4 regions of the Gracilibacillus sp. Marseille-QA3620 genome follow, and region 2 is predicted to be linked to each of the others. Evidence: predicted binding sites of a transcription regulator. Region 2 holds the regulator's gene; each other region holds the start of a gene.
What was found. The regulator Rex, encoded in region 2, represses fermentation and respiration genes when NADH is low (regulators of the CRP and FNR family bind a similar motif). The targets are predictions, from matches to a motif close to TTGTGAAATATTTCACAA.

Region 1 (7,415 bases), 380 kb from region 2:
TAAAGGGAGAAGATAAAGGATTTATTGGCTGTATGTGTATTAAGACCATGTTTCTTCACTTGAAGCAAGATGGCAAGTCCCCAGAAGAAGCCAAATGTAACGTGGGCTCCGTGAGTTCCAAGCAGTGTCAATAAGGCAGATGTGAATCCGCTTGTTGTGATTGCTGCCCCTTCATGTACATAGTGGAAGAATTCATATATCTCAATACCTAAGAAGGCAAGACCAAGTGCAAGTGTGATAACCATAAAGGTCATCATGGCTTTTTTCATACCCATACGCATCGCATGAATCGCGATACCAATTGTAAAGCTTGATGTTAATAGGAGGAATGTTTCCCATAACACGCCGGAGATCTTAAAGATTTCCTCACCAGTCGGACCGTTGCCTGTTCCATTTTCCAAAACGAAATAGACGGTAAATAAGGTGGCGAAGAGAACAATTTCAGCTCCGAGGAAAATCCAGAAACCTAAGATTTTCAGCTGGTTTTCCTCTGTTCTATATTCTAATGGCTGTGAGGCATCTAGCTTCATTTTGTTTCACCTCGCAATTTCTTTTCTTCAGCTTCTAATTCTTTCACAGAGATATGGAATCCATGATCATTGCTGAATGAACGTGCAAACAGCAGGTAGAAGATTGGAATCATGGCGATAATGGCCGGAATCCACCAGCTGAATACCATAAAGAATCCCCAGAAGAAGAAGGCAATCGCCATCCAGAATGGCATAAAGCTTGAGTTAGGCATATGAATTTCTTCTAATTTACCTTTGAAAATCTTATGTTTACCCAGTTTTTCATCCCATAAAGTATCTACAGAACTCACTTCAGGTGTGATCGCGAAATTGTAGGATGGGACAGGTGTATGTGTAGCCCATTCCAATGTACGTGCATCCCATGGATCATTATTGCCATTCAAGCGCGGTGCATAGCGGAAGCTCCAGTAAATATTGTAAACCAAGAGAATGAACCCAATCGCTAAACCGACAGACCCAATTGACGCAAGCAGATTTAACGGTCCAAAGCCGCTTTCCTCAGAATACGTATACATACGACGGTTCATCCCTTTAAGACCGAGTGCAAATAAAGGCAGGAAGGTCACGTTAAAGGAGATGGCAATCCACCAGAATGCGCGTTTTCCTTGTTTTTCATTAAGCATGAAGCCGAAAATCTTTGGCCACCAGTAATAGAAACCAGCTAGAACACCGAAGACGGTACCAGGAATCAATACATAGTGGAAGTGGGCAACTAGGAACATCGTGTTATGGTATTGGTAATCCGCACTTGCCATTGCAAGCATGACCCCTGTAATACCGCCGAATGTAAAGATTGGAATGAATCCTAGTGCATACATCATTGGTGTTGTAAATTGGATTTTCCCTTTGTACATCGTTAAGAGCCAGTTAAAGATCTTAACCCCTGTCGGTACAGCAATCAGCATCGTTGTAATGGAGAAGAAGCTGTTAGAGAGAGCTCCTTGACCCATTGTATAGAAGTGATGGACCCAGACAAGGAATGATAGAGCTGAGATGGCAAGCATACTTGCAACCATTGATTTATAGCCAAACAAATTCTTCTTAGAGAAGGTTGAAATAACTTCACTGAATATACCGAATGCAGGCAGGATAACGATATATACTTCTGGATGTCCCCAAACCCAGAACAGGTTGGCCCAGAGCATATCCATACCGCCGTCAGTCATAGAGAAGAAATGTGTGCCGAACAAGCGGTCTAATGTCATTAACGCAAGCGCGACTGTTAATACAGGGAATGCGAAAACGATGATGATGTTGGTAATTAAGATAGACCAAGTGAACATTGGCATTTTCCAAAGTGTCATGCCAGGTGCACGCATTTTTAGGATGGTGACGATGAAGTTAATCCCTGTCATCAATGTACCAATCCCGGCAATCTGAATCGCGATTGCGTAATAGTTGTTACCGACGGATTCACTGAATTCCGTACTTGCCAGCGGGAAGTACGCTGACCATCCAGCATCCGGAGAACCTCCGATAACGAATGAAATATTGAAAAGCATGGCTCCGGCAAAGAATAACCAGAAGCTTACAGCATTCAAATACGGGAACGCTACATCACGGGCACCGATTTGAAGCGGTATGACAATATTCATTAAACCGATGATAAAAGGCATCGCCATGAACAAAATCATGATAACGCCGTGAGTTGTAAAGACCTCGTTGTAATGCTGGGCATCTAAGAAGCCGTTCTCAGGCATAGCGAGCTGCCCGCGCATCATTAATCCGTCAATCCCTCCGCGGAATAACATTAAGAGGGCACATATGATATACATAATCCCAATTCGTTTATGGTCAACGGTTGTCAGCCATTCATCTCTTAGCCAACGCCATTTCTTAAAATAGGTCAGACCCACAACAATGGCCATCGATACAGCGACAATACTGACCATGGCTCCATAAATTAACGGGTCCCCAAGAACAAAAAATTCATCCCATTTCACGTTTGTTTAGCTCCTTTCGTATAGGTATTAGTGGTTTTCATGATGCTCTGATTGCTCAGAATCCTTATCGAATTGATTTTCCTGATCAGGGTCCTCGTTTGATGGAGCCTTTTCAGCGCCGTGGTTATGTCCCTCAGGCGGCGGGCTGAACTCCAAGTGAGTGGAAGAATAGCTTTGGCGGCCGACATAAGCTGTGTCTAAAAGCTCGTCGAACTTCTCTTCTGTCAGTTCAGGCTCATTTGCTTGAACTTGCTCTACCCATTCTTCAAACTCTTCATTAGACATTGAGAGTGCTTCAAATTCCATATGGGCAGTTCCTTGTCCGCTGAAGTTTGCATTACGTCCCATCATGGACATTTCGTTATCGGCTACGAAATTAAGCTTCGTGACCATGTCAGACATCGCATATTTTTGTCCGCCTAATTGCGGAATCCAGAAGCTGGTAATCGGTCCGTAGGAATACAGACGGAATTCTACGACTCTATCAGTTGGGATATTGACGTAGTTAACGGTTTCGATATCCTGTTCAGGATAACTGAAATGCCATTTCCAGTTGGAGGAGGAAGCATAAATAACGAGAGGTTCTTGATCCTCATAGCCCTTCGGCGTGCTCTCAACCTCGAAAGTGGATACGATTGTCACGTAACCAAGAATAGAGACAATGATAATTGGAATAGCTGTCCATATGATTTCAAGTGTTTTGCTGCCTTCCATATGCGGAGGCACATAATCTTTAGGAGCTTTGGAAGCTCTATATTTCACTAGCATGAAGATATACAGCACATAAACGACAATCATAACGCCAGCCAGCATCAGGATGGAAAAGATAATCGTATCTGACTGAGTTTTGGCTACTGGTCCGTTAGTGTCGAACACAACCCAGTCACATCCGGCTAACAGAAGAATCGATGCCAGCATGGACCCTAAAAGTCCTAACTTTTTTTTCATAATGTTCCCCTTCCGTAAGTAGTGTAAGTTAGCTAAATATAAGCTGGGAATAGAAAAAGAATAGACAAGTAGATTTTAAAAAACCAACCATATATGTAGCTATTTAGGTGAATTACATTCTTTTACCATACCCCAATTTTCAATATAATAACTGTATTTCCAAATTACAAATATATGTATCTGAAAGAGGCAAATGTTTTTATCATATTTGACAAAGTTGTGAACTCATTAACAGGAACTTATAATAATGGATTTTTATGTAAAATATGTGGCTAATTAGTGAATAAAACGCGTGGTTATCAGTTATTTATCAAGTGAGGACGGAGTTGTTCAATTATTGTTTTTCATTCTGACAAGAGTCCTTCTGCTAGAGTTATTCTGTTGTAGATAGTGTTAATAAAGGACATAGAAAAAGGTTTTAAAAAGTATATCAATAAAATAAATGATTAAACGCTAGTCCTATATATATAGGAAGAAAGGTCAATGTGCTGCTAAAATATTTGGAAAAAAATGTAGGAAATGCTCAGGTGATAGAATGGGAGCTGCTATATACTAGAGTGGAAGTTTATGATTGTTTGGAGGGATGAGAAGGAATGAAGAAAGTTATTGTTTTACTTATTGTAAGCGTTTTCTTTTCTCTAGGGGCTATTACATCGGCAAATGCGGCTATGGGTAAGCAGAAACCGCAAAAGGTGACGAATGTAGCCCATAGAGGAGCTTCCGGGTATGCTCCAGAACATACGATTACTTCTTATAAGCTTGGGGATAAGATGGATGGCGATTATATCGAAATTGATCTCCAAATGACAAAGGATGGCCAATTAATTGCAATGCATGATGAAACCTTAGACAGGACAACAAATGGAACAGGGTTTGTTAAAGATTATACGATAAGGGAAATTAAGAAGCTTGATGCTGGCAGCTGGTTTAATGAAAAATATCCCGAATATGCGCGTGAAGAATATGTTGGTTTACAGGTCCCTACTTTAGAAGAAGTCTTTAAAAAGCTGGGTAAGCATAAAAAGTATTATATTGAAACGAAATCCCCTGATGTTTATCCAGGTATGGAGGAAGAATTAGTACGCCTAATCAATAAGTACAAGATTAATAAGAAAACATTGCTGCTTCAATCGTTCAGTCCAGACAGCCTCCTGAAACTCCACTCGCTGGATCCGAAATTAAAGCTCGTTCAATTGATTTCCTATAAAAGCAAGGCCACGATAACGGACGAGGAAATTGATTACGTCAAAACGTATGCAGTAGGTATTGGGCCTAATCATACGTATTTAAATGAAGCCTATGTTCAAAAGGTCGTGCAAAATGGTTTGGACATTCACCCATACACTGTCAATACAAAGGAAAGAATGAAAACGTTGATTGATTGGGGTGTGACAGGGATGTTTACCAATTACCCAGATGTGTTGGATCAATTGAAGAAGGAATTAAGAAGAGGGAAATAACCCTCTTCTCAGACTGTAGACAAAATCCATTTAGGGTTTGGTCTACAGTTTTTTGTGCCCTCGCACTCCATATGGACATGAAATTTATTTTCGGCAGAATGGACTCAGCGAACCGTGGGGGAGCTGCTTTCGCCAGCTCGCCTTCGGCAAGAGCTGTCATCAGCCTGCCTCCTTCTCCGTACCGAGAGTCTCGTCCATTCTGCCGAAAATAGGAGCCTATCCTTCATGATTAAACGTTTTGGAAACAAACAGTATTTACCTAATTATGATAAAGTTAGCGATACTTGCTGAAGGTGATGATGAGATGTTAACCAAACATACCCCTAAAAACCGCGAACAATTAGAAATGATTACTTTGGACCAACTCGTACCCGAGAATCATTTGGTGCGGAAAGTCGAAGCTGCGATTGACTTTTCCTTCATTTACTCACTGGTCGAGGATGCTTATTCGGCTGAGCGAGGTCGCCCTAGCATTGATCCTATTGTCCTCATCAAAATGACCTTCATCCAGTACATGTTTGGCATCCGGTCCATGCAGGCGATGCGTACTTTTGCTGCAATGAACCTAAAGAAGATGGCCAATTGGCTATGGAAAACGCCAAAAATGGCCTAATAAAGAGAGCAGGAGAAGTCTGTCTTACGGAGGAAATATCAAAAAATCAAAAAATAGACTGAGAATAAAAGAATTCTCCGTCCATTTTGTCGACAGTCTGAGAAGAGGGAAATAACCCTCTTCTTTTTTTGTCTAAGCGGCTTTCCTTCCTGCCATAATACATTTAAGATAGGATAAAAACGTAAGTGAACTGAGGTTTTTTATGAAAGAGAAATATTATGACGAGCTATTTCGTATCAAAACAAGGGGAGACCAGCAGGGTCATCCAGCTTCCCTAGCCTATAATCGGTATGAACCAACCCCATATGCGGCGCTTGAGAAATTATTTGAAGCGTACAGTATAAGCCGCAAAGATCATGTCGTTGATTTCGGCTGCGGGAAGGGGCGCTTGAACTTTTACATTCATTATTACCATCATGCTTCTGTTTCCGGAGTGGAGATGAATGAAGTTTTTTATAATGAAGCGATGATGAATCTGGCGGATTATGCAAAGTACCGAAATGAAAGAGTCCATTTCTATAATTGTCTGGCGGAGGAATTCTCCATCCAGCCTGACCATAATCACTTCTACTTCTTTAATCCGTTTAATGTGCAAATATTCAGGAAGGTTGTAAATCGAATTCTCGATTCAGTGGAGGAATATAGCCGCACGGTTGATATCATTTTGTATTATCCCTCGGAGGATTATATTTTTTATTTGGAGCATGAGACGCCATTTGAATTGAAGCAGGAAGTCATCGTCAAGCCGCACGATCCATTCGACCGATTCCTTATTTATCAATTGCCGGTTAAACAGTGGATATAACTCTCCTGTTTGAAGTAAAAAAGCTGGACCTGCCATCACTTCATTCCATGATGGCAGGTCCAGCTTAGTTTTATTTATTCTTGATCTGTATTTGGTTCTACGTGTACATGGACATCATAAACACCATACTTCTTCGTGAGATCCGTTTCAACGAGAGTGGCAATATCATGGGCTTCTTGTATATTAAGAGATGAGTCAACAAAGATGACGATATCGATGACTTCATTGTTTCCATAGTTGCGGCCCATGATTTTTTTGACACCTTTCACACCGTCTATTCCCATAATAGATTCTTGATAAAGAGCAATCTTTTCTTCATCAAAGCCGTCGGATAGGTGATGAGAGGCTTCGCGGAAAATATCCCAAGCAGTCTTACAGATTAATAAGCCGACGAGCAGGGCAGTTACCGTATCAAGCCAAGGCATGCCCAGTTGGGAGCCGAAAATACCAGCTGAGGTACCGATACTGACCCAGGCATCGGATAGATTATCCTTAGCGGCGGCCATGACCGACTGGCTGTTGATTTTCTCAGCGAGGTGCTTATTGTATCGATAAACGAGATACATGATGATGAAAGAAAATATACCCACATAGCCTGCCAGCATATCAGGTGCCTCATTATTTCCTTCAAAGATGGAGCCAAAGCCGTTTAAGAGTACCTGGATTCCGACTACCATCATGATCAGGGAGGCAATCAGTGAAGCAATCGTTTCGCTCTTCCAATGCCCATATCCATGGTCGCTGTCAGGCGGACGCTGCGATAGTCTCAGTCCAATTAAAACAGCGATAGAGGCAATAATATCTGTCGTATTATTCAGACCATCAGCCGAAAGAGCCTCAGATCCAGTTATATATCCAATTAATAGTTTCATCCCAGAAAGGAACAAATAGGTGACAATGCTTAATATGGCACCTTTTTCGCCCATTTTTAAATTTGAATATTGTTTTGATTCCATTCATGTCACCCTTTTTTTGAAATCATGCTTATCTATTTTACTATAGAGGTCTGTTCAAGGGAAATGAAAATTCCTTTTCACGGAGCATAGTTACACAGCCTATTTCTGAAAAAATCTGGATTTAATATTGACAAATCATATGTGTATGGTAGGATTAATT
Region 2 (7,415 bases):
TGATGCACGACGAGGCCAGCTGTACACGGCGCTCTTTAAAGCGGAGAATGGGAAGATTACACGGATACAGGATGATCAAAATGTACTTGCGAAGGACTTCGCGGATGGATTGAGGAGGCTGGATGCACCGGTTCTCTTTGTTGGAAGTGATGCCTCCATTCATGAGGAAACATTCAAGGAGGCATTGGGAGACAGGGCGTTGCTTGCACCAGCGCCGCTTCATCATGCTCGCGCAGGTGAGCTTGCGATGCTGGGAATGCAAAGACCGGCAGAAGAGATTCATTCATTTGTACCGAATTATGTGCGTTTAGCGGAAGCAGAGGCGAAATGGTTAGAAGCTCAAGAGAAACAGAGGGAAGAATGATGACCAATCATACAGTGATGTTTCGGGCAATGACACTTGAGGATTTAGATGATGTGATGGAGGTTGAGCATGCCTCCTTTACTCTGCCATGGAGCAGGGAAGCCTTTTATAACGAGCTGGTGAACAACCAGTATGCCGTCTATCTTGTCGTGGAGGACAGAGGCCGTGTCATTGGTTATGGCGGACAATGGGTTATCCTAGATGAGGGGCATATCACGAATATCGCGCTTCTTCCTGCCTATCGCGGCTACGGCCTTGGCGAGGAGTTGATGATTCGTATGATGGGAACGGCGAAAAGCATGGGCGTTAAGCGAATGACCCTTGAAGTAAGGGTAACGAATCATGGTGCCCAGAAATTATATCGAAAAATGGGATTTCAAGAAGGCGGTATCCGAAAGAATTATTACACAGATAATATGGAGGATGCCTTAGTAATGTGGGTGGAATTATGGTAAAAAAGGATCAATTAATTTTAGCAATAGAAACAAGCTGTGATGAAACAGCAGCTGCAGTGATTAAGAATGGCCGGGAAATCCTTTCTAACGTGGTTGCCTCTCAAATTGAGAGTCATAAGCGCTTTGGCGGCGTCGTCCCGGAGATTGCCTCCAGACATCATGTAGAGGCTATTACGGTCGTCGTGGAGGAGGCCTTAGAGCAGGCAGGCATCACGTGGGATGAGATTGATGCAATTGCTGTGACAGAGGGACCAGGTCTGGTAGGTGCCCTCTTAATTGGCGTGAATGCAGCTAAGGCGATGGCATTTGCTCACGGCAAGCCGCTCGTGAATGTTCATCATATTGCCGGTCATATTTATGCGAATCGAATCTTGACAGAATTCCAATTCCCGCTGCTCTCTCTCGTCGTTTCAGGGGGACATACAGAGCTTGTGCTAATGAGGGAGCATGGTTCCTTTGAAGTGATAGGGGAAACACGTGATGATGCTGCGGGAGAGGCATATGATAAGGTCGCGCGCACGTTGAAGCTTCCATATCCGGGTGGTCCTCATATTGATCGCCTGGCCCATGAAGGGGAGTCGACGGTGAAATTACCGAGAGCATGGCTTGAAGAGGATTCTTATGATTTCAGCTTCAGCGGCCTGAAGTCTGCTGTCATCAATACACTTCATAATGCCTCCCAAAAGGGAGAAACCATTGCGCCTGAGGATCTCGCTTGCAGCTTCCAGGAGAGTGTGATTGATGTTCTTGTGACCAAGACATTGAAGGCAGCAGAGCAATACGGTGTGAAGCAAGTCTTACTTGCCGGCGGAGTAGCCGCCAACAAAGGATTGAGAGCAAGACTCGAAGAAGCCTTTGAAGGCAAGAAGGAGATTGAATTAATCATCCCGCCATTATATTTATGTACAGATAATGCGGTCATGATTGGGGCAGCCGGAAGCATTGCCTATGAGCAAGGCAGACGTGCTGGTATGGATTTAAATGCAAATCCAGGGTTAGATTTAGAATAATACACAAAAGAAGAGCCGCTGCTAAATCAGCGGCTCTTTCTTTATCCCTAAGTATTAGTGGTCAAAAAATGCAGAAAGTTCTAAAATGATTGTGGATAACTATGAGTTATGCACATTTTCTGTGGATAATACTTTCGATATCTGTGGATAATGTGGAAAAATAGGTTGAATACCTGATATAGTTATGAACTGTCTGTGGGTAAATATGTTGATAAAAAACGGGCCATGGACAGGCCCGTTTTAGGAGTCTTGGAGAATGGTCCATTCCTCCATTAATTCTTCCATGGTTGTTTCCGTCGTTGTGAGCTGTCCTTGGATTTCTAATGTTTTTTCGTGATCCTGATAAACCTCAGGGTCACAAAGCTGCTCATTATATTCAGCGATTTTTTCCTCGAGTGTTTCGATTGCTGCTTCAATTTCTTCAATGCGGCGCTGCCGCTTTCGGTTTTGCTTTTTTAATTCTTTATCCTCTTGATAGGAGGACTTTTCCACAGTCTGTTGATTGGCTTGCACCGCAGGTTTATTCTCAAGCTCTGCCAGTTCAGCAAGCTCCCGCTTTTTCTCGACGTAATAGTCGTAATCCCCAAGATATTCAACCGTGCCAGCTGGCCCCATCTCAATGACTTTGTCAGCAATTCGGTTGATGAAGTAGCGGTCATGGGAAACGAATAAAAGGGTGCCGGGATAGTCGACAAGAGCATTTTCTAAGACGAGCTTGCTGTCGAGGTCCAAATGGTTTGTCGGCTCATCGAGGATAAGCAGATTGGCCTTTTGCATCATCAGTTTTGAGAGGGCAAGCCTTGCCTTCTCACCGCCGCTCAGGGTGGAGACGGTCTTCATTACATCATCGCCGCTGAAGAGGAAGTTGCCGAGGATGGAGCGAATATCCTTTTCCTGGCTCATCGGGTAGTCATCCCACAGCTCATTGAGCACAGTCTTATTGGATGAAAGATTCGCCTGTTCCTGGTCATAGTAGCCGACCGTGACATTAGCGCCGAATTGGAACTCGCCGCTGATGGCAGGGAGCTTGTCCGTGATGGTCTTAAGAAGGGTTGATTTTCCGATTCCATTCGGACCGATGAGGGCAATGCTTTCACCGCGTGTGATGCGGAAATTAATCGATTTAGCTACAGGCTCTTCATAGCCAATAGCGATATCGTTTGCCTGTAATACCTCGTTTCCGCTTTGCTTCTCTATTTGGAAGGAGAAGTTAGCAGACTTTTCGTCACCTTGAGGGCGGTCAAGCAATTCCATGCGCTCAAGCTGCTTCTGACGGCTCTGTGCCCTCTTGGTTGTGGACGCACGTGCGATATTTCGCTGCACGAAATCCCTTAGCTTGGCAATCTCATCCTGCTGCTTTTCAAACAGCTTCTGGTTGCGCTCATATTCCTCTGCTTTTTGGACAAGGTATTTGCTATAATTGCCTGTATATTTACTGATGGACGTACGTGAAAGCTCCATGACCTGATTGACGACCTTATCGAGGAAGTAGCGATCATGGGAGACAATTAAGATAGCGCCAGGATAGGATTGCAAATATCCCTCAAGCCAGGATAGCGTATCGATATCAAGATGGTTAGTCGGCTCATCGAGAATCAATAAATCAGGCTTCGTCAGCAATAGTTTCCCAAGGGCAAGCCGTGTCTTCTGTCCGCCGCTCAATGAGCTGACAGGTGTAGCATAATCGTAATCGGCAAAATTAAGACCATGCAGGACGGAGCGGATATCATTTTCCATCTGATAGCCTCCGGCATTCTTGAATTGCTCCTGCAAATGATCATAATCCTTCAATATTCGCTCATAACGGGTGCTGTCATGATAGATATCAGGGTCAGACATGGATTTCTCCAAGGCGCGCAAGTCTTCCTCCTGCTTTTGCAGATTGGCGAACACCGTCAACATCTCATCCCAGATGGATAGGTCAGAATTCAAGCCTGTATGCTGGGCAAGATAGCCGATTGTAGTTCCCTTTGGCATGAAGATATTGCCGCCATCATGCGAAAGCTGACCAGCGATAATCTTCAGGAGGGTGGATTTCCCAGCGCCATTGCGGCCAACGAGAGCAATTCGGTCTTTCGATTGCACTTCAAGCTTAATACTGGACAAAATTGCTTCTGCACCATAATATTTGGATACATTGTTAACTTGTAAAATTATCATGATTCTCACCTCAAGAAGTACTAGCCTTAGTGTATCTTACGGAGTCTGGGAACCGCAACTGAATAGGACATATGTGAATATTTACACAAACGTTACCACGAAATTGAAATATATTATAAGATAAAGGTAGAGGGGGAATGGCGATGAGTGAATTCACTCATTTCAATGAGCAGGGAAGAGCGAAGATGGTTGATATTGCGCATAAGCCTGAGACAACCCGCATCGCGATAGCGGAATCAAGCATTTTAGTTAAGGAAGAGATTTATGAGAAAATCAGTTCCGGTGAAATGGAAAAGGGTGACGTCTTAGCTGTGGCCCAAGTGGCTGGCATTATGGCAGCGAAGAAAACATCTGATATAATTCCTATGTGCCATCCGATTTCCCTCAAAGGAATAGACATCCGTTTCTTTTGGGAAGCTGAACAAGAACAGAGGCGTCTGCGCATCCAGGTGTCTGTGAAGACGAAGGGAAGCACAGGTGTAGAAATGGAAGCCCTAACAGCGGCCTCGGTTACTGCGCTGACCGTTTATGACATGTGCAAGGCCATTGATAAGGGCATGGTTATCGGAGAAACATATCTAGTTAAGAAGACAGGCGGAGTATCCAGTCCGGATTTCCAAAAACAATTGGACGAGAATAAGCATAGGGGACTCTAATAGTAAGGGAGAAGGGAAAGAAATGTTGCAGGAGAATACAAAAATACCACAAGCGACAGCGAAGCGGCTGCCGCTGTACTACCGATTTATACAGAACTTACATGCCTCCGGGAAGCTGAGGGTGTCCTCAGCAGAGCTGAGTGAGGCCGTCAAAGTCGATTCCGCGACAATCAGGAGAGATTTCTCCTATTTCGGAGCGCTAGGAAAGAAAGGCTACGGCTATAATGTCAATTACTTGCTGTCCTTCTTCCGTAAGACACTAGACCAGGATGAGCTCACTCAAGTGGCCCTGATTGGTGTCGGGAACCTGGGGACTGCTTTCTTGAACTATAATTTCATGAAGAATAATAATACGAAGATTGAAATTGCCTTTGATGTATCGCCTGAGAAGGTGGGAACCTTCATCGGGGACGTGCCAATCTTTGATATGGATGCACTTGAGAGCAAGCTCGCAAACTCAAATATCAAGGTGGCTATTTTAACGGTACCAGCCCAAGCGGCTCAACCTATTACGGACAGGCTTGTGGCAGCAAATGTGAAAGCCATACTGAACTTTACGCCAGCACGTTTAAGTGTACCAGATTCCATTCGGGTCCATCATATTGACCTGGCTGTAGAGCTTCAATCGCTTGTTTATTTCTTAAAGCATTATCCTTCTGGTGGAAACGAAGAAATAAAAGAAGACGAAAAAGCAGAAAATCTCGAAGAATAAACTTCGAGATTTTCTGCTTTATTTGCTCTTTGGCTGCTGTTCGTTTTTCATTTGCTTGATCTTGCGGTGGATACCGATAAAGCGAATACCGGATCCAATATCAAGCGTTGCCAGGATGACCAGGAAGTAAGTAAAGAAATCCCAGCCGCTCCTTGTTACATTTTGGACTGCGAAAAAGATAAACACAGCCCCCAGGATGAAATAAATCGTTGCCATATACAACGGTGATCGTCTCATAATAAACCTCCGATAAAACTTTGTGCCTTCTCCATCTCTTTGATTAAATCACCTGAATAGGTGGAAAGGAGGACAACAAGTGTATTCATGCTAACGTGCGCAATGATTGGCACAATAATTCTGCCTGTTTTGACATAGAGATAGGCGAATGTGAAGCCCATCGCTGAATAAAGCAAGGTATGCTCAGGCTCGCCGTGTGCAAGTGAAAAGATAACTGAGCTGATTAAAGCGCTAAGGAAGAACCCAAACCGCTTATATAATAGTGCCCCGAATAGAATCTTCCGGAACACGATTTCCTCCAAAATGGGTCCAATGACAGAAGTAATTAGAATTACAACTGGAAACATCTCGATTAAGGCGAGGATATTCTTTGTGTTCTCAGATTCTCCCTTAATGTTGAAAATCTGCTGTTCAATCGTACCCGCAACAGCCTGGGCAATCAAGGCAAGGAAGATTCCTCCGACAGCCCATGCAAGAGAACTGCCAAGCGGCATACGCTCCCACCGTTCCATTTCATTACGCTCATTCCTCAAGAAGAATAACGTAATGATGAGGGCAATGAAGAAGCTGATAATAATCCAATAGACGACTGAATAGATGGCTACTTGATCCTCGGCCACGAAGTTCGGCAGAATCCATCCCATTAGAGGTAGACCGATAATGCTCGATAGCTGCATGGCAACGTATATAAGGACAATCAGCCAATAATTTTTCTTCAAAGACAAAACTCCTTTAATGACAAGTATCCAAATCAAGCGGGCTTAATGTCAGCCCAATACGAAAAAGCTACACCATCATTCTACCCGTTTTTCCCCCTTAGGTACAATTGCAAAACTTTTCCCTTTATATATAACATAATCTGCCCTGCAAAGGGGTATACTAGCCCAAGTGAAAGCGGAGAAAATGACCTTATAAAATTTTCTAAAATTTTCGCTCATATCTCTTGCAAATCAGATAGTCTTTATTTAATATATAAATTGTGTTAGCACTCATACCTAATGAGTGCTAATAAAAATGGAGATAACTTTAAGGAGGTAGTTTTACTTGTTAAAGCCACTAGGAGATCGCGTTGTGATTGAACTTGTCGCACAAGAGGAGAAAACTGCAAGCGGCATCGTGTTACCTGACACTGCCAAAGAAAAACCATCTGAAGGCAAAATCGTAGCGGTAGGCACAGGCCGTGTCCTTGAGAATGGGGAGCGTGTAGGATTGGAAGTATCCGAAGGCGACCACATTATCTTCTCTAAATACGCAGGTACTGAAGTGAAATACGAAGGCAACGAATACTTAATTTTACGTGAAAGCGACATTTTAGCTGTAATCGGATAAGCAAAGCTAATGTCGGTTAAAAAATATCATACTACAAAATTTTGAGGAGGTAATTTACGAATGGCTAAAGACATTAAATTTAGTGAAGAAGCACGCCGCGCTATGCTTCGCGGGGTTGACGCATTAGCTGATACAGTAAAAGTTACACTTGGACCGAAAGGACGCAATGTTGTACTTGAGAAGAAATTCGGTTCTCCGCTTATCACAAACGATGGTGTAACAATCGCGAAAGAAATTGAGCTTGAAGATGCATTCGAAAACATGGGTGCGAAGCTTGTTGCTGAAGTAGCAAGCAAAACAAACGAAATCGCTGGTGACGGTACGACAACTGCGACTGTTCTTGCTCAAGCGATGATTCGTGAAGGATTAAAGAACGTAACTGCTGGCGCTAACCCAATGGGCGTACGTAAAGGAATCGAGAAAGCTGTTTCTGTTGCAATCGAAGAATTACAAGCTATCTCTAAACCAATCGAAGGCAAAGCTTCTATCGCA
Region 3 (7,415 bases), 990 kb from region 2:
GTAATGCCAGTCAGCATAAGAAGGATGAATAAATAGGAAATCCATGAAATTCCTGTCAGGCCATAGAAGAGGAAAGCTCCAGCCGTAATCGAAGCAGCTGTGAGCGCATAAGGAATTTGCGTCAGTACATGGTTCATATGATTGCACCCGGCTGCTGATGCGGCAACAGTCGTCGTATCAGAAATAGGCGAGCAATGATCTCCAAAGAGTGACCCGGAGAGTACGGCAGCAAATAATGGGGTGATATCTACTCCTGTGACAAGACCGATCTGAGCGGAAATTGGAAGCATGATTGCGAATGTTCCCCAGCTTGTTCCAGTGGAGAATGCCATGATTCCCGTCAGGATAAATAAGAGAAACGGCAGCCATGAGCTGGAAAGGCTAGTTTGCTCAATAATACCGCCTAAGTATTCCCCGGTCTTCAATAACCCGGTTAATTCGGACTGCATCCAGGCAAATAAGAGAATCCAGACTGCAGGCAAGGTTGTCTTCATCCCATTGATGAGAGCCTGTGGCACCAATTTCACCTGTTTTGTACGGATTGTGAAAACGAATGTTACAAGGCAGGCCGCCAGAGCGCCCATAAGCAAGGAATAGCTGACCTCGCCATTCGCGAACCAATCAACGATGCTTTTCGTGTCACTATTTCGATAGCTAGTCCATATTAATAAACCAATAGAGCTGATCATTAATACGATGATTGGGATGAACAATGACCAAATAGAGCCTTTACGATGTGAATCATTTGAATCGTATGGCTTTACATGTGATTCAGCCTTTCGCATTTTCCAGAAACGGAGATCAAAATAGGCAACAAGGAAGACAAGGGCAATAGTGGTTAATGCATAGAAATTCAGGAATCCTACCTCAACAAATGTCACAATCGGATTTGCATCCATATCATGCATCACAAAGATGGCTGCGAAAATCGATGTAATATAAGCTCCCCAGCTTGAGATGGGTGTCAGAACACAGAGGGGATCTGAGGTGGAATGAATCATATAGGCCAGTTTTTCGCGCGATATGCCGAAACGGTCAAATAATGGCCGAGAGACTTGTCCATTCGTAAACATATTGAATACGTCATCCGGAAACATGGTCATTCCGAAAAGAGCCGTTCCCATTGTTACCTGTCTTTTGGAATGAAGCTTTTTGGAAGCGAACTCCCCGAATGCCCTTCCTCCGCCTAATAGATGAATCATGCCGGTCATGACTCCGAGCAAAAGAAGGAATCCAAGAACATTTAGATTTCCGGTTGCGACTTCGCCATCCTCGTAGAAAAGATGGAGAATCGTTTTTCCAATCCGCTTGATTGTATCGCCGAAGTGAAAGTTTTCGAAGATAAGGGATGAAAGAATAATTCCAACGCCGAGTGATGGAATGACCCTCCTTGTCAAAAGGACAAGCATAATGATGACAAGAGGTGGTATTAGTACTATAGCTGTTCCAGTCATATGTATACCTCCTTACAAAATTAATATTATATCAACATAATTTAACGGAAATAAAGAGAGTTTCATATTAATAAAATATTAAATTTATTTATATACAGGGAATTATTCACATTTCGACGTTTTTATTTTAAATTTACACCTCATGCGTGCTATAATGCACATTAATATAAATGAGCGCACATAAATATTCGGTTTTTTGAAGGAGGAGAGAGAAATGAGGGATGTCACTTTACTAGATATTTTTGAACATCGAATTGCACAAAAGTACTTGAATCGTTCTGGATTAGCTCATGCGATCGCGGTAGCTTATCATGCTTTTAACCTGGCGAAGGAGCAGGGGGAGGATGTTGATGCGGCCGCTAAGGCGGGCTTACTTCACGATATGGGGCATTTCACCTGGTACCGGAACGGGAAGTGGGATTATGATCTCTATCGCAAAAACGATATTCATGCGATAAAAGGGGCTGAGAGGGCGCATAAATTATTAATCAGACTTGGAGAGAATCCAGTGAAGGCGAAGACTGTATCGCTAGCGATCCTATTCCATACGGACTCTTTTCTTCCCACAAATGATATCGTACGCACCCCCCTTCAGCAAATTGTTAAATGGGCTGATGAGATGGATGAGGAAGAAGGCGGATTGCACCACTACCGCAAAGTTGACCATGAAAAGGCAAGAAAAAGCATCATTAAGCTTGATAAGATTATTGATGCAGCTCAAGGATTTGAGAATAAGAAATCGGTATAATGAATGAGGAGAGAACCGTGTCATGGGGTTCTCTCTTTTTTTGTGTTTAATAGGATAATATTTCACAAAATAGTCCTTTTTTACTGTATTGGAATATAGTTATAATTAAATGGGGGTTAGAGGGATAAGGTTAACCAAATAGTGGTAAAGAGGAACGATACTAGATTTGGGAGGAAGAAGCATGGCATATAAGAGTCCGCAGGATATTGCTGCATATGCGGTTGAAGCCGGTGTAAAGAAAACGAGCTTGAATTTAAAAAGCATGCTGCTATTAGGATTTTTAGGCGGAGCATACATATCAGCGGGGTATTTATTATCTGTCCGTGTGACGGCAAGTTTACCGTCGGATTGGGGGACCTTTGGTTCGTTTTTAGGAGCGGCTGTTTTCCCTTTGGGGCTTATCTTAATCTTGATTGCTGGCGGTGAGCTATTGACCGGCAATATGATGGCGGTGCCAATGGCCTGCCTCACAGGAAGGGTACGCTGGTCAAGGCTTGTTCATAACTGGTTTTGGATAACTCTCAGTAACTTTGCCGGAGCCCTTTTCGTTGCTTATTTCTTCGGGCATTTGGCGGAATTAACATCAAGCGGAGCATTCCTTGAAAAGGTTGTTGATACGGCTGGCCATAAGCTTGAGGCCGATTTCTGGCCGGCATTAATCTCGGCTGTTGGATGTAACTGGCTTGTCGGGCTTGCTGTCTGGCTATCCTATGGGGCTGAAGATATTGGAGGGAAGATTGCTGCTATTTGGTTCCCTATCATGGCTTTTGTCGCTATCGGTTTTCAGCACGTTGTCGCAAATATGTTCATCATACCAGCTGCAATCTTTGAAGGATATTTTTCTTGGGGCGAGTATTTCGGCAACTTTATCCCAGTATTCCTTGGCAATGCCATAGGGGGAGCAGTCCTAGTAGCGGCTGTTTACTGGCAATCCTACGAAGAGCATTTGCCATCCGGTACAGAACTCAGAAAAGAGGAGTCGAAGGGGATAGAAGGGTAAATGATGGGGGATGCCTTTCATGCATCTCCCTTTTAATATCCAGCATATAGGTTTACGAATATTCAGGCCAAGGAGTACGATAGGGGAATAAGGAAAAATCATACATAAAAGGAGCATTGAGGGATGAATCAGAAACAATCCTCTATTCCAAGCCCGTATAAGAGCTTGCGGAAGTTATTTGAAGAGAATATTCATGTCAACCATATTTCTGAGGAATTGGTCAGCTTTGAAGCAGGCAGCAAGATGGATGATATTCTGAATTATATGGAGCAGACCGGCTTTGATGTCGTTGGTATAAAGGATAATGGCAGGGTAATTGGCTATTTAGAGAGAGGGAGCAGCGCGATGATTCGTTTTCAGCCCTCTGATCTTGTTTCGGAATCTACACCATTAATTCATCTGCTCTATTTATTTGAGCATATTGACCGAATCTTTATTCTTGAGAGAAATGAGGTTACTAGGCTTGTTACGTTGGCAGACCTGCAAAAGCCGCCGGTTCGGATGCTTTTATTTGGAATCATTTCTTTAATGGAGATGCATCTTCTCTATGTTGTCAAACAAGTTTATCGGGATCTGTCCTGGAAGGAGAAAGTGAGTACGGAGCGGCTGAGAAGCGCTGAGCATTTATATGAAATGAGAAAGGAACGAAATGAAGAGATAACGCTTCTTGACTGTCTGCAGCTCAGTGACAAGAAAACATTAATTGTGAAGAAAAAGGAGCTGCTTTTAAATCTCGGTTTTACATCACGGGCAGCTGCAGAGCGGTTTTTCAATAAGCTTGAGCTGCTTCGAAATAATCTTGCCCATTCACAGGAGCTGACAGGCGGGAGTTCCTTCAGAGAAATCATTCAGACCGTAAAGGAATGTGAAAGGGTTCTAGCGGCATGTGAGCAAATGCATTCAGAATGAGAATCATCTGGATGCTTTTTTATGATCGACGGGAAAATTTAAATTGTAGTTGACAGATAGGAATAATATATTTTATACTCTGATTAATCAGAAAATTGAATGACTGGCCGATCGGACCACCGAAGGCATAATCCTTTATTTGTAGAGGGTTATGCCTTTTTATTTTTATTGGAGAGAGCGGCCATGTCCATGATAGGGGAGGGGGTGAGTTATGAAGAGGGGATTTGCGCAAGCATTAGCTGGCATCAGCTTGATCCTTTTGCTGGCCGGCTGTAGCACTGACACTGATAGAGAGGAAGCGGATTCCGAGGAAGTGATTCATATCGGATATCAGAAGTTCGGCACCTTAAACATTTTGAAGGCGAACGAAAGCTTGGATGTGGCGCTTCTGGAGAAGGGGTACACCGTTAAGTGGACAGAATTTCCTGCAGGACCCCAATTATTGGAGTCGTTAAATGTCGGGAGTGTGGATTTTGGTCATACGGGAGAGGCACCGCCGATTTTTGCCCAGGCTGCAGGAGCACCGCTTATTTACTTTGCCCATGAGCCGCCAAATGCCAAGGGTGAGGCCATTATTGTGCCGGAGGGTTCAACCATTAAGAGTACTCAAGATTTAAAAGGGAAGAAGATTGGGTTGAATAAAGGCTCGAATGTTCACTATCTACTTGTAAAAGCATTGGAGGATGCCGGACTGGAATACAGCGATGTCGAGACGGCTTTCCTGCCTCCTGCTGATGCACGCGCCGCGTTTGAGAGAGGGGATATTGACGCTTGGGTCATTTGGGATCCATTCTTAGCGGATGCTGAAATCTCGGCAAAAGCTCGTATCATTGCTGATGCGGCCGACCTTGCCGCCAATAGGGAGTTTTTCCTTTCTTCCAAGCAATTGGCTGATGAGCATCCGGAGGTATTAGACATTATTTATGAGGAGATTAAAGAGACTGAGGAATGGGTGCAGGAGAATAAAGAAGAAGCAGCTGAGTTTTTGGCTCCCGAGATTGGGATGAATTTAGCGGTTTTGAACAGAACGTTAGAAAGGCGGCCATTTGGCATTCAGAAGGTATCGGATGAGGTAATCCATGACCAGCAGAAAATCGCTGACCAATTCTATAATCTGAAGCTGGTTCCAAAAGTAATTAATGTGAAGGATGCTGCGCAATAAATCGTAAAGGGGAGCTTGAAATGAACGTATTTTGGTTTATTCCGACACATGGCGATTCAAGGTATTTAGGTGTAACGGCAGGCGGCAGAGAGGTCAACTTTGCCTATTTGAAGCAAATAGCCCAAGCGGCGGATACTTTAGGATATGAAGGAGCCTTATTGCCGACAGGGACATCATGTGAGGACGCCTGGGTCGCTGCCTCCGCACTTATCCCCGTTACAAACCAATTGAAATTTCTTGTAGCCGTACGGCCCGGCCTAACCTCACCGTCAGTTGCGGCTAGGATGACTTCGACCTTTGATCGGCTTTCAGATGGGCGTCTATTAATCAATGTCGTAACAGGGGGAGATCCCGTGGAGCTCGCTGGGGATGGCTTACATCTATCGCATCCGGACAGATATCGTCTGACAGATGAATTCTTGACTGTATGGAGAGACCTGCTCGCGCATGGCAGCGCCGACTTTGATGGTGAATTCATCCATATCAATGGAGGGAAATTATTATACCCTTCCGTGCAGACGCCATATCCTCCTCTTTTCTTTGGAGGCTCATCTCAAATTGGAAAGGAGGTTGCCGCCAAGCATATTGATGTGTATTTGACATGGGGGGAGCCGCCTGAGAAAGTGGCAGAAAAGGTCAAGGAGGTACGCTCACTTGCAGAACGGGAAGGAAGAACCGTTAAATTCGGCATCCGCCTCCATGCTATTGTCCGCGAAACAGAAGAAGAGGCATGGAAGGCAGCAGAGGATTTAATCAAATATGTAGATGATGATTTAATTACCGCTTCGCAAAAGGTCTTCTCACGATTCGATTCAGTCGGGCAAAGTCGGATGGCAGAATTGCATAATGGCAAGCGGGATAATCTTGAGATTAGCCCGAATCTTTGGGCAGGGGTTGGATTGGTGAGAGGGGGAGCTGGAACCGCCTTGGTCGGTGATCCTAAGACAGTTGCTGCAAGAATGAAGGAATACGAGGAAATAGGAATAGAAACATTCATCCTCTCTGGATATCCTCATTTAGAGGAATGCTACCGAGTAGCAGAGCTTGTGTTCCCTCATCTTGATTTAGAGCAAAAGAGCACCCGAAATAATCCGGCCATGGTCTCTCCATTTGGGGAAATGGTCGCCAATACTCTGCCGCCGAAATCCATTAAGGTGAATGGGTGAATGGAATGAAAAAGGCAATCAATCATATCACCCCTTGGCTTTTTCCCATAGGGCTAGTTGCCGCCTGGCAAATATGTTCATCTGCCGGGCTGATCTCGTCAAGGGTCCTGCCCAATCCTGTCGATATTGGAAAGGCCGCAAAGGACATGTGGGATTCGGGGCAGCTTGCCCATCATATTGGAATTAGTACGAAGAGAGCGGCTATCGGCTTTCTAGTCGGCGGAGGAATAGGATTTTTACTCGGGCTTTGGAATGGTTTATCCAAGACGGCTGAAACGCTATTTGATACGTCCATTCAAATGATTCGAAATATCCCGCATCTTGCTCTGATTCCAATTGTGATTTTATGGTTTGGGATAGAGGAGGGGGCAAAAATCTTCTTAGTAGCTCTTGGGACATTCTTTCCCATCTATTTAAATACATTTCATGGCATTCAATCGGTTGATAAAGGATTGATTGAAATGGGGAAGGTATACGGATTGAAGGGATTTGCCCTGTTCAGCCAGGTCATCTTTCCGGGTGCGCTTGCCTCTATCCTGGTCGGGGTCCGTTATGCACTCGGCATTACCTGGGTCACGCTCATTGTTGCTGAGACGATTGCCTCTAATTCCGGTATCGGCTACATGGCAATGAATGCAAGGGAATTCATGCAGCTGGATGTTGTTGTCCTAAGCATTCTGCTATATGCCATTCTTGGAAAGCTATCGGATTATGCGGCGAAATTGGCGGAAAGGCGTTTCTTGAAATGGAATCCCAATCTACAAAGATAGGAGGATGAATATGGCGGCGCTGCTGGAATTATTAAATACTAAGAAAGCCTATGGGAATCATGAAGTATTGGACGGATTGAACTTTAAGGTACAAAGAGGTGAATTCGTTGCCATTGTCGGGAAGAGCGGCTGCGGTAAAAGCACGCTGCTTCGTATGATTGGCGGATTGGAATCACCAACAGAGGGCGATGTACATATAGACGGGG
Region 4 (7,415 bases), 750 kb from region 2:
CGGCGAGGTTGCCGAGCATCCTTCTAGATGGCAGGTTCATCTTCGGGGGGGAAGCTCGCTTCAATCCGTCAAGGAAGAGGAAAGCTTGGAGACAAAGCAATTGTTTGAATCCATTCAGCAAATGGAGCCTGTCCCGATTGAATCGAAGTATCATGAACATGTCAAACGACAGCTCGCATGGGAATACGAATATACAAGTGCGACTGGAGAACGGTCGAAGCAATCCGTATCCGAATTGAAACGAATGAATGAGCCCGAGGATCCGTACAGTGCAGCAACGCTCGTCAAAGCCCGGTTCAAGCAAACGAACCTAAAGCGTCCGTCCTTTATACAGCAGAAGAAGATGACACCTGCCGAACGGGGGACATTGGTCCATCTTGTTATGCAGCATATTGATGCACGCGAGCCGGTGAATGAAGAGTCTATTCAGACCTTGGTGGAAAGGCTTGTTATGAAGGAGTTCATTACGAAGGAGCAGGCAGAGGCAATTGATGCCGCTCAGCTACTTGGCTTCTTTGAAAGTGAAATTGGACAGCGAATGAAGCACGCGAAAGAAATCCGTAAGGAAGTACCATTCACGATGGCTTACCCAGCAAGGGAAGCCTATCATGATTGGGACGGCGGGGATGAGAATATCCTCGTGCAAGGGATTGTTGACTGCCTGTTCGAGGATAAAAATGGCCTCGTGCTCGTCGATTACAAAACCGATGCTATTACCGGCCGCTTCCCGAACGGATTTGAAGAAGCAGAAGAAGTATTGAGGGCGCGTTATGTGAAGCAGATTGAACTATACACACGCGCATTGGAGCAAATATTGAAGAGAGAGATTAAGGAGAAGTACTTGTTCTTCTTTGACGGCGCCCATTTCATTAAGCTATAGGCGTTTATATAAAGGCTGTCATGCATGAATGATTGTGCATGGCAGCTTTTTTATTTTACTCAAATCTTTTAGCCAGCTGTCCTTCAGTAAAATAGCTATTATGGTACTAATCTTTTTTGTTCTGGCTTATCTGATACGCAAAAGGGTATTAATAGCGGTTTACTCTGTCAATAAACAGAGGCGATTGATAGGACAGGAATCTAAGAAAAAAAGCCTATATTCTCTCTGAATAAGGCTTTTCACTAGTAGGTTAATCCGTTATTAGCTTCGAATACATATTTAAATCAATCAATAGGCCTTTTGATTTCTCGGATTTTCGTAAGGTGCCTTCAAACTGGAAATGCAGCTTTTCCAACAGTCTTATGGAGTTGCTGTTTTCAGGCTCGACTTTTGCTTCGACTCTATTGAAATGAAGCGTATGGAATGCATAATCCACTAAGCAGTTAATGGCCTCCCCGGCATAGCCTTTACCCCAGTATTCCTTCCCAAGCTCATAACCAATTTCTGTTTTTAAGTTTTCGAAATCTAAGAAATTGAAGCCGCAGGAGCCTATTATTTGATTTGACTCTGCATGAATAATCGAATAACGAATAGCTTTACCTTCTTGGAATAAGCTGTCGAGCATAGCAATGATGTCTAGTGCCTCACGTTCTTCCGTTAAACGAGTGATATTCATGAACCTGGTAACTTCCCGATCAGACCAGATTTTAAATAAAGCAGTGGAGTCTGAAGCTTTTATTTTTCTAAGTATTAATCGTTTCGTTTGTAATTCGGTAATCAATATTTTTTCCCTCTATTTTCTTATTTCCATATCTGGAGCTTAACATTGTGCATAGGTCAGTCGCTTCATGCATTGGAATAGCGCTATTATATACAATAAAAATGCATTTGGAAATAGAAATGATGGAAGTCTTTTTTTAGCTGTTGGACAGATTATCTGAAGGAAATAAACGACATCACCTAGAAGTACATTAGAAGAGTGAATTTAGGGGGAGTTAGTATGTATTGCGGGGTTGATGGACTGGTGATTCGGCCAATTATGGAGCAGGACCTGCCAATATTATGGTCATTAATTTATAAAGAAGAGTCTCCGGAATGGAAAAAGTGGGATGCTCCATACTTCGAGCATAAGCAAATGCCGTTAGAAGAATATTTAGCTAAAAAAGATCAGATTATCGGTCAAGATAAACAGTGGGTTATTGAGGTAAAAGGCGAGGTGATTGGAACCGTCAGTTATTATTGGGAGCATCAGCCATCCCTTTGGCTGGAAATGGGGATTGTCATTTATAATCCGAGGTATTGGAATGGAGGGTATGGGACTAAGGCTCTCCGTCTATGGACCAATCATTTGTTTAATACCCTGCCATTGGTCCGAGTAGGTTTTACTACTTGGTCGGGGAATGAACGGATGATTTGTCTTGGTGAAAAGCTTGGCATGAAGATGGAGGCAAGGCTTCGGAAATGTCGTTACTATAATGGAAGGTATTATGATTCCATCCGAATGGGCCTTTTAAGAGAGGAATGGGAGTTGAATGCATTGTTTCATGCATAAGTAGTTAAGGGAAAATATCGTTCATATAAAACAGGGAACCTTCAAATTAGAAGGTTCCCTGAAATCTTAATAGGATAGAATGCGTTTTTCTCCCTCAATTTCTTGGATAGGCGTGATATTCTGGGTGAATTCAAGCGTCCCTTTATATGCGCCTTCTGCATCACAGACGGCAAAATAACGGATAAAGATATACTTGTCCTTAAATTTAATCCAGAAATCCTCACTATCCTTCAGGCCGGATTTAAAGTCGTGCAGGAGCTGCTCAACGACATGGACGCTTCTCGGGGGATGGCAGTTCTGCACCGTTCTGCCGATGACGGCCTTTGTCCGGGTGAAAATCCGTTCCTTCCCGTGAGAGAAGTAGCGTACAACATCATTTTCGTCAATGAAGGTGATGTCTACCGGCAAGTGGTTGAGCATTAATTCTAACTGCTCAACGGATAGTACGCCTGTTTCCATCTTAATGAATCCCTCTGACATGGCGGAGCCGGCCAATGCTTTTCTTTCAGGCTTCCATTCTGCTGCACCGTTAATTAGGCAGAATCCGATTACGTCACTTTCATGGGCAATCTTCATCCATTCATCCTCTGTCAGATGCTGAAGAGCCATTGGGAAGAGGATGTTTTCCTCTTTGAAAATCATTTCAGATACTTCTCGAATAACAAAATCCATTTTATTCATCAGGAAGTCCAAACCAGTGCCGTCATAGACTGTTAAAGCCTGCTTGGCAGCCTTAATGGCATCTCGGATTCGGTCATCGACACCCCACATGACTTGGGTAGGACCTAATATGCCATATTTCTCGAGATAAGGAAGCAAGAGATTTTCTTTACGGCTGTAATGTTTATCGATATCGAGCAGAAGATTTAAGTCCTCTAGCAGCTTAAGGGCGTTTTCCTGGCTGTCCTCTTTTAAGAAGCGCTCATAATGCAGCTGAATCTTGAAATTAACGAGCATGTCGATTTCTCTGTTCTCAAGCTTAAATGTATGGACTGGGTGGCCTGGCTGTTCCTCTGGTTTGCTGCTTCGGTGGATTTCTTCAATTCCGCCTTTAAATACAGCGGTGTGTACGGAGCAAAGACGCTGGACTTCTGAGACGGGGATACCCTCTTCTTCGATAAGTGCTTGTTCAAGCTGAGAAATCTCTTCAACAGAAATAGTACCTGCAGCCTTTTCAAAGAGCTCCTTTACTTCGTCGACACTGCGTCCGTTATGCAGATTGATGATGATTTCTTTTAGAAGTTCCTGACGCTCGGTTTTTGTTAATTGAGTTTGTTCACGATTATTGATTATTTCGCTCATTTCAATCAATCCTCCATTAATGTGAATCCATGCTGTTCAAATGTTTTTGCAACCATATCGAATGGGATGCCTCTCATTTTGCAGCCTTTCTCAATTGTCATAATCTTGCCGGCTGTCTGGAGCAACCCTGGTTTATTAATATGTGTAAATCCCAGTTCACTCATAATCGAGATTACCTCAGGATGTTTTTGACAAATGTCATACAATGAGTTATTCAGTTGAATGATTTTCATCATTATTTCACCTCTTTAATACTGAACCTTTATGTAAAAAGTAGCATGAATTAAATGGATTGAATGTGACCGGCATCACATCTTGGAAAAGTATTTTATCTAGTCAGTTAAGACATAATGAAGGACAATAGGGAATGGCGAAATGCCATCAATCTAACTAGATGTTTTAAGCAGGGGGGAGTTACATAATGACTTGTTTGCAATGCAGTAGAAAATCTTGCTTAGCTTTTGTGCCTATTTTCAAAAGCTTGAAAAGCGAAGAGTTGTTGGAGCTCTCAAAGATTATTACCCATAGAACGTATAAAAAGGGAGAAGCCGTTTATATAGCTGGCGAGTTGAATGATAATTTGTTTATTGTGCGTAAAGGGAAAGTGAAAATCACCTATATCTCAGGTGAGGGGCGTGAGCAAATCGTCCGAATCATCCAGGAGGGTGACTTTTTCGGTGAGCTTTCTTTATTTAGGAACAGTCCGCTTCCATCCAACGCCGAAGCACTTGAAATGACGGAGGTTTGTATTTTAGAAGGCCGATTGTTTAAACAAATATTAGAGAAAAGCCCAAGTTTGGTCTTTAACTTATTCCATCAGCTGAGTGAGAGACTGGAACGTGCCGAGCTAACCTTGAGCCAGATTAGTCATCATGATGTAGGACAACGGCTGGCTGCTTTTCTTCTGCAATGTGCCGAGAAGAGTGGTAAGGAGAGCTTTGAGTTCCCAGTCAATAAAACGGATGCCGCTTCGATGCTCGGTACGACAAGGGAGACATTAAGCAGGAAGCTTTCTTTCTTTCAACGGGAAGGATACATCAAGCAATCAGGGAGGCAGATCACCATTTGTGATGCTGCCGCCCTGGAGGATCTTCTCTTTAGCTAGGCTTTACGGCTGAGACAATGAGAGCAGGAGATTGAGGAGAAGAATACTCCTTGCTCTTAAAGTTTCCGTACATGCTGACAGTCTTAAACCCGCAGTCCTGAAGCAAGGACAGCAGCCTCTTTGAGGTAGCCGGGTATAAGGGAATCGTGTTCTTGATGGTAGAGCCGTTTTGGGAAATGGATGTGGTAAACAGAATATGGTCACCATCAAGCTCATATTCGCGCATGAATGTGAATGAATCCTTCTCCATAACAGGAAAAGTAAAGTCTCCGCTTTTCAGTACCTTATCATAATTGACAATTTGGAAAATTAAGCGGCCTCCATTATTGAGCTTTTGAAACACTTGTTTGAAGAAGCTGCGAATTTCCTGCTCGTCATGCAGATGAACCAGGGTATTGCCAATGCAATAAATGCCGTCAAAGGACCCCTCAAGCTCGTCCAATTGCTGCATAGTTTTCGTTGTAACGGCAATTGGAAGATGACCGGACTCAGCCTTTGAGCGGATTTGTTCCGCCATCACGCCCTCCGGTTCCATAGCGGTCAGCTGGAACCCTTGCTTGGCTAGAGAGACGGCCATATTTCCAGTGCCTGCGCCCGCATCAAGCAAGGAGGCGCCTTTTTTAAATTGGGATGCGATAAAGGATAATGCCTTTTCATTGGTTGGAAAGATGGCATCATAATAAGGAGTTAGTGATAGATAAAAGGACATAGTCTATTCACACTTCTTTCAGTTTATTTGTCACGATAACAATAACGGATTTTTTTGTTGAATACCGTGACGACAGACATGTTTTTTTTGATATTGAATGTAAAAAAAGGCAGTCTCCACTGTAGGAGGCTGCCTTAGGTTTAGTAATTCCCCGTAATCGGCTGGTCTATTCCGTTGATGTCAATGACAGAGTTTGCACTCAAGCCATTCGTATCAAAGATGAGACCTCCCGTGATACCTGAACCTGATCCATTGACACTTTTATTAGCGAACTTAGGCGAGATAACCAAGGAATCACCGAATTGAATGACACCGCTGCCCGCATTTAAGATTTGTACCGAACCAACTAGAGCCGGCAATATTAATCCCCTCCTTCCTTGGTCTGCCTGTTACTCAATAATTGCCTTATATTCATGACTCTTGTTTCATGGCGCATATATCGGCCGTTGCCAATCTGAAGAATAGATGAACTGGAAACGGCCTGAGATTGGATACCGCCTACATAGATGTACGGATTCGGATTCAAAAAGCTCATTTGGATAGGTTCATAGACGGGCTCAAAATCTGGTTCAGCATAGAACACTTTATAATCCCCAAAGTTTCCTTCCTGACCAAAAAATAGTTCCTGCTCTCTTTGATAGGCCAAGACATTATCGCTGGTGCGGAAATATTGAATCTCTCCAACCTCAAAAATGGCTCCCCGTGAAAGAATGGATACATGGATATTGTTAACGATGGATGTTCTCTCCCACATAATCTGCCTTATCTCGTTACGATTGGCTGTAAAGGACCAAACTCTAGTGCTTGTGGAGGAATATCAGAGGCAGTGAATAACTGCATGACCTCTGTATCCCCTACTTTTAAAGCTGAAGAACTGGAGATGGAAATGAGGTGAATATTTCCTACGCATAATTGTTCATTAATGACTTGGAAATTCATTTGGAATCCTCCTTCATGGATTCAGGATAAACCTGCAAAAAGCGGTTAATGGCATTTTGGATATCGGTGTGAATGACTTCGAGTATTTGCTCGCGCACCTGCGGCAGCTTTTGTTCATGCCTGTTATAAGCTGGTGTTTGGTCAAGATAGTGATTGATGCGCTGCGGCACCTGCCGTGCTAGATCATCTGTGATGAATGACCGCATATCCCCGTCTGCTTTCCTGCTGCAATGTCGCTCAGCCTCCGAAAAGATTTCATCCTTATCCTTATGGAACCCTTGAATAATTTCATCTGATAACTGATGAACAAATTCTTCTCGACCTGGGAATAGGAAGGGAGCAAAAGGAGCCTGGCCATTGACGGCAAATTCATCTATGTCGTTTAAATCTTGTGGAGATAAGCCAATATTCAATGTGCCCTCAAGCCGTTCAATTTTCAATTGATCGAAATTATATTCAATCTTATCGATGCGTACAGGGTTTTGTTGTTTCAATTCGAGAAGATCGCCCTGTAATTGAGCCAGATTATTCTCAAGTTGGCATATGGATTCCTTTTGGCTTTGGATGGTTTGCTGCAACTGAAAGAGAAGCTGGGTCAGGTTATACTGCAAAACTGAATTCACCCCTTTTTTAATCCATAATCTTCACTTGTGATGTCTCCTGCGCAGTTTGAAATAATGGATGTTTTGGTTCAGGTGCCGGTGCTGTAAATTCGCCGCTATTCGATAAATAGGATTGTGCTTTAATGATTCCTGTGCTTCCGATTTGAAAGACAGACGAGTTGGCAATGGCATTAATCCTAATCATATTTATATTAATGCTCTGTTTAATAAAGAAATTCATCTCTTCCACCCCTATAAAGTAAATGCAATTGGTTCGTCAATAGCATCGGCGTCATACGTATTCGTGGCACTGTATGGATTGTTGA

Region 1: a site for Rex is predicted at 3,639-3,656, ahead of qoxA (cytochrome aa3 quinol oxidase subunit II). Genes of this name have one in related genera too.
Region 3: a site for Rex is predicted at 2,253-2,270, ahead of ACY8DX_RS17805 (formate/nitrite transporter family protein). Genes of this name have one in related genera too.
Region 4: a site for Rex is predicted at 4,196-4,213, ahead of ACY8DX_RS05110 (DUF1858 domain-containing protein). Genes of this name have one in related genera too.

What each region holds. Positions count from the first base shown of each region.
Region 1 is NZ_CM143102.1:628,374-635,788, forward strand. It holds gene qoxC (cytochrome aa3 quinol oxidase subunit III) at 1-530, opposite strand, end outside; gene qoxB (cytochrome aa3 quinol oxidase subunit I) at 527-2,473, opposite strand; gene qoxA (cytochrome aa3 quinol oxidase subunit II) at 2,501-3,421, opposite strand; gene ACY8DX_RS03145 (glycerophosphodiester phosphodiesterase) at 4,015-4,881, shown strand; partial or broken gene ACY8DX_RS03150 (transposase) at 5,186-5,420, shown strand; gene ACY8DX_RS03155 (class I SAM-dependent methyltransferase) at 5,697-6,299, shown strand; gene ACY8DX_RS03160 (cation diffusion facilitator family transporter) at 6,374-7,255, opposite strand.
Region 2 is NZ_CM143102.1:250,975-258,389, forward strand. It holds gene tsaB (tRNA (adenosine(37)-N6)-threonylcarbamoyltransferase complex dimerization subunit type 1 TsaB) at 1-364, shown strand, start outside; gene rimI (ribosomal protein S18-alanine N-acetyltransferase) at 361-819, shown strand; gene tsaD (tRNA (adenosine(37)-N6)-threonylcarbamoyltransferase complex transferase subunit TsaD) at 813-1,829, shown strand; gene ACY8DX_RS01430 (ABC-F family ATP-binding cassette domain-containing protein) at 2,070-3,989, opposite strand; gene moaC (cyclic pyranopterin monophosphate synthase MoaC) at 4,133-4,645, shown strand; gene ACY8DX_RS01440 (redox-sensing transcriptional repressor Rex) at 4,668-5,357, shown strand; gene ACY8DX_RS01445 (YdiK family protein) at 5,376-5,594, opposite strand; gene ACY8DX_RS01450 (CPBP family intramembrane glutamic endopeptidase) at 5,591-6,313, opposite strand; gene groES (co-chaperone GroES) at 6,639-6,923, shown strand; gene groL (chaperonin GroEL) at 6,984-7,415, shown strand, end outside.
Region 3 is NZ_CM143102.1:3,522,348-3,529,762, reverse strand. It holds gene ACY8DX_RS17815 (Na+/H+ antiporter NhaC family protein) at 1-1,454, opposite strand, end outside; gene ACY8DX_RS17810 (HD domain-containing protein) at 1,669-2,202, shown strand; gene ACY8DX_RS17805 (formate/nitrite transporter family protein) at 2,384-3,202, shown strand; gene ACY8DX_RS17800 (CBS domain-containing protein) at 3,326-4,111, shown strand; gene ACY8DX_RS17795 (sulfonate ABC transporter substrate-binding protein) at 4,323-5,273, shown strand; gene ssuD (FMNH2-dependent alkanesulfonate monooxygenase) at 5,294-6,439, shown strand; gene ssuC (aliphatic sulfonate ABC transporter permease SsuC) at 6,445-7,209, shown strand; gene ACY8DX_RS17780 (ABC transporter ATP-binding protein) at 7,220-7,415, shown strand, end outside.
Region 4 is NZ_CM143102.1:1,004,420-1,011,834, forward strand. It holds gene addA (helicase-exonuclease AddAB subunit AddA) at 1-880, shown strand, start outside; gene ACY8DX_RS05095 (GNAT family N-acetyltransferase) at 1,131-1,661, opposite strand; gene ACY8DX_RS05100 (GNAT family N-acetyltransferase) at 1,881-2,432, shown strand; gene ACY8DX_RS05105 (DUF438 domain-containing protein) at 2,499-3,734, opposite strand; gene ACY8DX_RS05110 (DUF1858 domain-containing protein) at 3,740-3,970, opposite strand; gene ACY8DX_RS05115 (Crp/Fnr family transcriptional regulator) at 4,216-4,839, shown strand; gene ACY8DX_RS05120 (class I SAM-dependent methyltransferase) at 4,832-5,548, opposite strand; gene ACY8DX_RS05125 (spore germination protein) at 5,689-5,907, opposite strand; gene ACY8DX_RS05130 (spore germination protein GerPE) at 5,910-6,302, opposite strand; gene ACY8DX_RS05135 (hypothetical protein) at 6,311-6,487, opposite strand; gene gerPC (spore germination protein GerPC) at 6,484-7,110, opposite strand; gene ACY8DX_RS05145 (spore germination protein GerPB) at 7,118-7,294, opposite strand; gene ACY8DX_RS05150 (spore germination protein) at 7,342-7,415, opposite strand, start outside.